DNA from 4 places in the Virgibacillus saliphilus genome. Region 2 is predicted to be linked to each of the others. Evidence: riboswitches for the same ligand, from Rfam matches in the RefSeq annotation. Region 2 holds a riboswitch; each other region holds the start of a gene.
The links. A riboswitch is a leader RNA that binds a small molecule or an ion and turns the genes downstream of it on or off. The one in region 2 is predicted to bind S-adenosylmethionine.
Positions count from the first base shown of each region.

Region 1 (2,202 bases), 2.1 Mb from region 2:
ACGGATAAGGCAGAGGAAATCAAAGCGAATCCTCACACCCATATTCTGCTTGGATATGAGGGTGAAGGGTTTGGGGATGAATATGTGGAATATGAAGGAAAGATTTCCTTTACGAATTCGGATGATCTGAAAAAGGAACTCTGGAATGATACGATGAAACTTTATTTTGAAGGCCCGGAAGATCCGGAACTTGTATTGTTGGAGATCAATCCAATCGCTATACGGGTCATGAATAAAAAGGGAGAGGCTCCGAAGGAATTGGAGTTATGATTCAGTTGATAAACATACGCATTGGTTTTTAAGAAATGGGTATGTTTATATGGAAAGAAGGTAAAGTCATGAGTATCGGTATGTTTCTAGATCGTGATGGTGTCATCAATGAAGTACTCACGAATCGGGTGAAGTATGTGAACACACCAGAGGATTTTTATTTGCTGGATGGGGTTGGAGAGGCGATTAGGTGTTTTAATATGCGTGGATTTAAAGTTTTCGTCGTAACGAATCAAGGAGGAATTGGACTTGGCTTGATGTCACAATCAGAATTGTATGCGATACATAAAAAAATGGAAGCTGATCTAGCCACATTCGGTGCAAGACTGGATGATATCGCTTATTGCCCCCACAAACCACACGCGAATTGTGCATATCGTAAACCAAATCCGCAAATGATCTTGGATTTGGCGAAAAAACATGATATTGATTTAGAGAAAAGTTATATGGTGGGCGACCGCGCGTCGGATATTCAAGCAGGGAAGGCAGCAGGATTAAAAACAATGATTATTGGAAATCGGCAAGAGACGAAAGCAGATGCAGACATGTTTTTTCCGGATCTTATTTCTGTTGCGAAGTGGTTAGGGTGACGCTGCCCTTTGCTATTCATATGGTGAGGGTTATCCGTGCTTCCTTGCTTTTTATCTGTAGAAATGCTATGATTGCTACAGTAATTTCAAATAATTCAGTAATGATTCTTATTAAGAGAGGCTGAGGGACTAAGCCCAATGACGCTTCAGCAACCTGTTATGTTAACAAGGTGCTACTTCTAGCAAGTTGAGGAAACTTGGGAGATAAGAAGATATCGCATAACAATGCTTCTTCTTCATCGAAGAAGCTTTTTTAATTTAAAGGGAGCAGATATAATGACAACAAAATTAGAGCACAAGGCGCCATTTAAAGCAGACCATGTAGGTAGTTTTCTAAGACCGGAACGTCTTAAACAGGCGAGAGTCCAAAAAGCGAAAGGGGAGATTTCTGCCCAGCAGTTGCGTATCATCGAGGATGAAGAGATAAGCAACCTTGTTGAAAAGCAGAAGGCAGCAGGACTGACGTCGATTACGGATGGGGAATTTCGTCGTTCCTGGTGGCACTTTGACTTCTTGGAAAAACTAACAGGTGTGGAAGGATTTGAAGCAGATACAGGCTTGAAATTCGATGGTATAGAAACGACAGCACGCGGGATTCGTGTCATCGGAAACGTTGATTTTAATGAAGATCATCCTTTTCTGGATCATTTCAAATTTTTGCGAGGGAAGGTAGGCGACTATCATGTTGCCAAGCAGTCCATTCCAAGTCCGAATATGCTCTTCATGCGAGCGGTGATTGATGATGAAGTGTACGGTGATATGGAGGATCTGTTGAGGGATTTGATCAATGCCTATAAAAAAGCGATTCAGGCCTTTTATAATGCTGGATGCCGTTATTTACAGCTTGATGATACGTCATGGGCTTCCTTTTTATCGGAAGAGGGAGAACAATCGATTCGCAGGAAAGGGTATGAGCCTTTCGAATTGCAAAAAATTTGTCAACGTGTGATTAATGAATCGATAGCCGAACGTCCGGATGATCTTCTGGTTACCATGCATATTTGTCGGGGGAATTACCGTTCCCATTATTTCAGTTCAGGTCCGTATGATAAGGTATCACAGACGATATTCGGCGGTCTTCATGTTGACGGACTTTTTCTCGAATTTGACGACGCGCGTTCCGGTGGATTCGAACCGCTGAAACATATAAACAGGGACGATCTGTATATTGTTTTAGGTTTAGTTACATCCAAATTTCCAAAGCTGGAACGTAAAGATTTAGTCAAAGAGCGGATTGCTGAGGCGGCCAGTTACCTATCCTATGATAACCTTTGTCTCAGTCCGCAATGTGGCTTTGCATCGACTGAAGAAGGTAACAATTTAACAGAAGATCAGCAATGGG
Region 1 covers NZ_JAGYHC010000001.1:3,894,253-3,896,454, reverse strand. The annotation lists gene KFZ56_RS18585 (pyridoxamine 5'-phosphate oxidase family protein) at 1-270, shown strand, start outside; gene KFZ56_RS18580 (D-glycero-alpha-D-manno-heptose-1,7-bisphosphate 7-phosphatase) at 339-860, shown strand; SAM riboswitch class I at 966-1,071, shown strand; gene KFZ56_RS18575 (5-methyltetrahydropteroyltriglutamate--homocysteine S-methyltransferase) at 1,137-2,202, shown strand, end outside.
Region 1: another riboswitch for S-adenosylmethionine. It lies ahead of KFZ56_RS18575 (5-methyltetrahydropteroyltriglutamate--homocysteine S-methyltransferase); the one in region 2 lies ahead of ssuE (NADPH-dependent FMN reductase).

Region 2 (2,202 bases):
ATCCGGCCAATGCTGCATGGTCTTCCCTCCCTAGTTAAAGATAGTCAGTAATAGGTGATAAGAATGCGCTTACAAAAACAATTAATTACTTTAACTTTATTCAACTATATATAATTGTATTCAACTTTGTTGAATTAAGTGTATAGTCATTGTTGGTAAAATGTCAACTCCTTTGTTTAAAAATAAAAAGAACCAGTGCCTTTCAATTAAATGGCACCGGTTCTTTTTTCATACAGTTATTTTACAATACGCTTTTGGTATTTTTTCCAGAGTGATGATTCGGCAATTACTCCTTGGATAGATAAATATCTCTAAGTGTATGCTTCCATCCTTTTTTTGAGTTGTCTCCTCCTATTTCATGAATCGTCCAATCAGGTTAAAAACACTGTTGAGGCCTGCCTGTTAACGATCTCAGTAAAATACTGAAGTTGCTTTTTCGTACGTTGTAAAATATCCTCATCGATAATGGGGTTTTCTTTTCTTTTATCTATTTGACGATCAAGCAGATAGAGACCTTTTAAATTATGACCTTTTAACGTAGCTAACACTGGCTTCAAGGTATATTCGATCGCTAGCAAATGAGACGCACTCCCACCTGTCATCAGCGGAAGTACTGGTGTGTGTTTGAGTACATCCTGTGGGAGAATATCAAGCAACGCTTTTAAGACTCCTGAATAGGCACCCTTATACACTGGCGATCCAACAATAACACCCTTGGCATTTTGGATTAGTTCTGTCACTTCGTGAATAGCCGGACTATCAAACTTCCCTTGAAATACCTCCTCTGCCGGCACATCTTTAATCGAAATATGAGTCACTGAGAAATGTTCCTGTTTAAGTAAGTTCCCTAGATATTTAAGCACTTGTTCTGAACGCGAAAAGGCTGAAGGACTTCCTGATATCACAACAATTTCACTCATAATGATCATCCTTTCTTATCCATGCATTTTTACTATATTCTCTTAGCAAGAAATTCTGCACTTCGCCATTAAAACAAGCCCCCTTTTCTTATAATGAGAAAGAGGGCTTATCTGATATTCCGCTCTTATCTCCCAAGATTACTCTCGGTGGAATTAGCACCTTTCCAACATTTGTCAGAGGTTGCTGAAGCTTCATAGGGCCACATCCCTCAGCTTCTCTGGATAAGAATATTTAATTATATGGTATAGTGTATTTTAATTAATCCGATAAGTCAAGTCAGTTTTGAAAATTTTAATAATGATGTTAGAGAAAAGAACCCCAAATTCCTCTGGAGTTCTTTTCTCTATTACAATCATTGTTCTTCCTCAGTTAATTTGTCTTCTATTTCTGTCATAATTTCTGCAGCTTTATTCCAGTCGCCTTCAGCTAACGCATCTTGATAGGAATTGAATAGATCTGAAAACTCTTGTAATAGCTCGTCAGATTCTGAAATTGGCTGTTCTTGTTCCCCCGGCTCTTCCTCAGATGTTTGTTCTTCATCTGGCTGACGATTCGGATCCACAAGATTGAGCATTTGCTCCATCGACTCCTCAAACGTTTCTTCCATTACGATGTGGTCCTCATAAGCAACGACAACCTGTTTTACTTCCGGAAGTGATGTCTCATTGGAAGACTCAATATAAATTGGTTCGACGTATATAACTGTATCTTCAATTGGAATGGCAAGTAAGTTCCCACGAATCACTTCTGATCCACCTTGTGACCAAAGATTCAATTCCTGAGAAATCGTGCTATCCTGGTTAATCCGGTTTTCAATTTGCTGCGGACCGTAAATATTTTCTTGCCTTGGGAAACGATAGACAAATTTTTCACCATAATATTCCCCATCATTACGTACACCGATCCATGCAAGCATATTTTGACGATTTTTCGGTGTATAAGGCATCATCAGAATAAACTCTTCCTCATCGTATTCGGGAAGCTTCATTGTTACATAGTATGGTTCCATTTCAATATCTTCGTTAAAGTATTTCTCTGTCGGGAACTCCCATGCATCTTCCCGATTATAGAACATTTCCAGATCAGTCATATGATACGTACCATACATTGATGCTTGAATGCTAAATAATCTTTCAGGGAAGCGGAAATGAGCCTGCACGTCTGCTGGGATTTCCTCTGTGAACAATTCAGGGAACATTTTCTGGTATGTCTGCACCAACGGATCATCCGGATTTGCAATATAAAAATCGACTTCGCCAGTATAGGCATCAACAGTCACCT
Region 2 covers NZ_JAGYHC010000001.1:1,836,062-1,838,263, reverse strand. The annotation lists gene KFZ56_RS08810 (hydroxymethylglutaryl-CoA lyase) at 1-18, opposite strand, end outside; gene ssuE (NADPH-dependent FMN reductase) at 372-920, opposite strand; SAM riboswitch class I at 1,043-1,149, opposite strand; gene KFZ56_RS08800 (UPF0182 family membrane protein) at 1,274-2,202, opposite strand, start outside.

Region 3 (2,202 bases), 1.9 Mb from region 2:
CTTGCGTCTATTTTCATCAGTTTAAACTGGCTTACCTTTATATGGGCGGTCAATAGCGACCATGTTATTCAGGCAAGCTTGGGGTATTATATTAATCCACTTATCAGTATATTACTCGGGATCATCGTGCTGAAAGAGAAGGTTACGAAGAGACAGGCACTATCGTTTATTCTTGCTGGTATCGGTGTCACCTACCTAACATTTAGCTTCGGTGTGTTCCCATGGATTTCTATTATTCTAGCGCTGACTTTCGGATTCTATGGCTTATTGAAAAAGAAGGTGGATATTAGCGCCATGTTTGGTTTAACCATCGAAACAATGATCGTAACACCACTTGCCGCTCTTTATTTATTCGCCATTCCGGTGAATTCCTTTACCCTGGAAGATTTGGCTGCACCGGTGAATCTCCTATTAATTGGGGCAGGTATCGTTACCGCGATTCCATTACTTTTATTTGCAAGCGGAGCTAAGCTAATCCCACTTGCGATGGTCGGATTCCTGCAGTATATTGCGCCAACGATCATGCTAATTCTTGGTGTGTTTCTTTACGGAGAGCCCTTTACCAGTGGGCATGCTGTCGCATTCATATTCATTTGGTCTGCTTTGTTCATTTATATGGGGTCAGGGTATAAACGCAGGGATTCCCGGTTTAAGCGTGGAGTTCATGAAAAATAAGTTAGCTCTATGACCTAGTTACCAAAAGTAGCTTGATGAGCGCATAGGACGCCTCTGCGTGACCTATATCCCGAGGCAATAAAATAGTTATTTTCTAAAAACCGTTGACATTCCGTTCCATTTACCGTTATACTATTCTTTAATTTAGAAAAATGAATCTCTTATCAAGAGCGGCGGAGGGATAGGCCCTGTGATGCCCGGCAACCTGAAGGCTAGTAAACTACCTTTTACGGTGCTAAATCCTACAGATCAAGATTGGTCTGGAAGATAAGAGGAGGATCGTTTACATATACGCCCTCTTCTTAGGAAGGGGGTGATTTATTTATTCCCCCCTCTTCCTCCAGATACGTTAGAAGTGCAAACCAAAAGTAAACATTCAAGGAGGAATTTTCATGTCAAACTTTCCATTTCACAACCCGGAAACCATATTACTTCATGGAGGTCAGGAACCCGACCCTGCAACGGGATCAAGAGCTATGCCCATTCACCAAACAACGTCCTACGTTTTTCGTGATACCGAGCATGCCCAGAATGTATTCGGATTAGCAGAACCGGGAAATATCTATACCCGTATTACAAATCCGACTGTCGATGCTTTCGAACAACGCATGGCTTCACTTGAGGATGGAAGTGGAGCTGTTGCCACCTCATCCGGTATGGCAGCAATTACATTTTCTATTCTTAATCTCGCCGGCTCAGGTGATGAAATTGTTGCTGACAGTAACTTGTACGGTGGGACGTACAATCTTTTTGCACATACACTACCGCGTTACGGAATTGATGTGAAATTTGTTGATGGAACGGATCCTGAAGCGATTAGAAGTGCTATTACAACAAAAACAAAGGCCGTGTTTGCTGAAATTATTACAAATCCAAGTCTAAACATATTTGATGTAGAAACCGTTGGTGCGATTGCGCATGAAAACAACATTCCATTGATCATTGACAATACATTTGCCACTCCATACGGCACAAAACCGCTCACATGGGGAGCAGATATTGTTGTTCATTCTGCGACAAAATGGATCGGCGGCCATGGTACAACAATTGGCGGAGTTGTCATAGATGGCGGCCGCTTCGATTGGGGCAATGGTCACTTTCCAGGATTTACTGAACCGGACGAGAGTTACAATGGCCTCCGTTACGTAGATCTTGGTCCAGCAGCCTACGTGACAAAATTACGTGTGCAACTACTCCGAGATATTGGTGCTTCTCTGAGTCCACAGAGTGCCTTTTTATTTTTACAGGGACTGGAGACATTACATCTGCGCGTCGAGCGTCATAATAAAAATGCTGAAGAAGTCGCTGCTTATTTGCAAAAACACCCAGCTGTAGAATGGGTTAATTTCCCTGGCCTTGAAGATCATCCATCCCATCAGCTTGCGAAAAAATATCTCGCTAATGGATTCGGCTCGATTATCACGTTCGGCATCAAAGGCGGTCGGGATGCTGGTAGGAAACTAATCGATAATGTTACACTCTGGTCCCATGTTGCCAATGTGGGTGATGCAAAATCGCTGATTATTC
Region 3 covers NZ_JAGYHC010000001.1:3,720,606-3,722,807, forward strand. The annotation lists gene rarD (EamA family transporter RarD) at 1-675, shown strand, start outside; SAM riboswitch class I at 834-949, shown strand; gene KFZ56_RS17700 (PLP-dependent aspartate aminotransferase family protein) at 1,068-2,202, shown strand, end outside.
Region 3: another riboswitch for S-adenosylmethionine. It lies ahead of KFZ56_RS17700 (PLP-dependent aspartate aminotransferase family protein); the one in region 2 lies ahead of ssuE (NADPH-dependent FMN reductase).

Region 4 (2,202 bases), 910 kb from region 2:
TAGCCTTATCCGTTTCGACTGTATCTCCCACAACCTGTACGAATAACGTCCCGTATGCACCAGCTTGCGTCTGTGTTATTTTACCTTGGAGTATATTTATGTCGAGATCGAATTTCCTAGCAAGTTGACTTATCAAAGCCTGATTTGTCGTCTCACCAATAAAATGAAGCCGTATTATCCTTCCTTGCTCATACGTATGGATTAAATGAGAGATGCTATCATCCTCATTCGCACCCATAACCTGTTCTACGAATTTCTTTGTCACAGGTTGTTTTGGATGCAGGAACACGTTTAATACATCTCCTTGTTCCACAATTTTCCCTTCGTCCATCACCGCAACTTGTTTGCAGATTTTGCGTATAACATGCATTTCATGAGTGATCAGGATAATGGTCAGGCCCAGTCGCTGATTAATATCAACCAGTAAGTCGAGGATGGAATTGGTCGTTTCCGGATCCAGTGCGGAAGTTGCTTCATCGCAAAGTAACACTTTCGGATTGTTTGCTAAAGCACGAGCAATGCCTACACGCTGTTTCTGCCCCCCGCTTAGCTGAGATGGATATGCATTTTCTCTTCCAGAGAGTCCTACCAAATCAATGAGTTCCCGTACACGTTCCTCGCGTTCCCCCTTTGCAACACCAGCTATTTCTAGTGGAAATACAATATTATCCGTCACCGTACATGACCAAAGCAAATTGAAATGCTGAAAAATCATTCCAATCTCCTGCCGAGCCAAGCGAAGCTCTTTGGCATTTAATTCCGTTATTTCCCTATTTTCAATTTCTACGCTACCACGGGAAGGATCTTCCAAACGATTAAGCAAACGAACGAATGTACTTTTTCCGGCCCCACTATAGCCGATTACGCCGAATATTTCGCCTTCTTTTATGGTAAGGGTCAGATCATCCACAGCTGTTATTTTCTTATTGTTTGTTGTAAAGTATTTACTCAAACCCTTAATTGAAATCACGTCTCATCCTCCTTTTGATACAAGTTTCGAATGCCTTGCTAAACATAAATAACGTCCTTCTGTAAGAGAACAGAAGGACGTTATAATTTTACCTTCGTTCCCTCATCTATCAAAGAATTACACTTTGCAGGAATTGGCACCTTTCAGACATAAAAATGTCGAGGTTGCCGCGGGTTCGTAGGGCCAGTCCCTCCACCGCTCAAGATAAGAGATACATTTTCATTTTATTCATCAATGATATAGATCGTAGCATGCTATGCTTTTTATGTCAATTCTATTTTCTCTCTCAGTCAACTCTTCACAAATAACTCAGGCTTATAATCCGTTAGATACGTATAGATATTTGCAATAGAGTGAAAAGCATAGATTTTTTCTTTTATCTCATTGCCTTCCTTAATTAAGAGACATGGAACACTCTCAATTTGCTGTTCTTGCATAAAAGTAGCATGTAGGGATGCATTCATCTTATAAAAAATGTCTTCTTTATGCACGGATTCTATTTTCGTTAACATTGTTTGTGCCAGATGACATGTGCCACAAAAAGGGGTGTAAACAAATAATAGATAACGTTCTTGCTTTAACAGCTCATTTGTTATTTCTTGCAAAACTACCACCCTAAACTAAAAAAATTGGATTCACCGCAAATCCCGTACGCACCAGAGCAGCAGCAAGCATGTGTCCAGGAGTTGTTGCTACTTCGCGGTATTCACTACTGACATATAAATGTTTGGCAAGTGGAAGCTCCCGCCTCAATTGTTTCCGTAATTTTATGCCTGCAGGGTCTTCATCAACCATGATAAAGACATCTTTATTATCCAAATCATAGGTTTCCAGAAGATCATCAAAACGCTCAACACCAAGTGTACCATTTGTGCATAGAATCGTGACATCTTCTGTAAGAACCTTCTTGATTTCTCTTTTATCGGTCAATCCTTCAACAATAATAACTTTATTTGTTTCATGATCCATGATCCCACAACACCCCTGATAAAATCAACCAAAAAAGCTTCTATACATGTGTTTATGATCAAGCTATTTCTAAACGATCCTTGCTTTTACACCGTCGCAGTTTCGATCATTTGTGTAAAAGCTACAATACGTGAAAAAAGCTGTGATACAAATAAGGCTGACTATACAACTATTTTCATTGTTGTAAATCAGCCTGTCTTTCGTAACTATAAGCACGAATTAGCTTTCATCTTCGTCCGTAATCGCATTATATTGTTCAGACG
Region 4 covers NZ_JAGYHC010000001.1:2,742,782-2,744,983, forward strand. The annotation lists gene KFZ56_RS13330 (methionine ABC transporter ATP-binding protein) at 1-970, opposite strand, end outside; SAM riboswitch class I at 1,070-1,181, opposite strand; gene KFZ56_RS13335 (thioredoxin family protein) at 1,261-1,575, opposite strand; gene KFZ56_RS13340 (toprim domain-containing protein) at 1,586-1,939, opposite strand; gene gcvH (glycine cleavage system protein GcvH) at 2,159-2,202, opposite strand, start outside.
Region 4: another riboswitch for S-adenosylmethionine. It lies ahead of KFZ56_RS13330 (methionine ABC transporter ATP-binding protein); the one in region 2 lies ahead of ssuE (NADPH-dependent FMN reductase).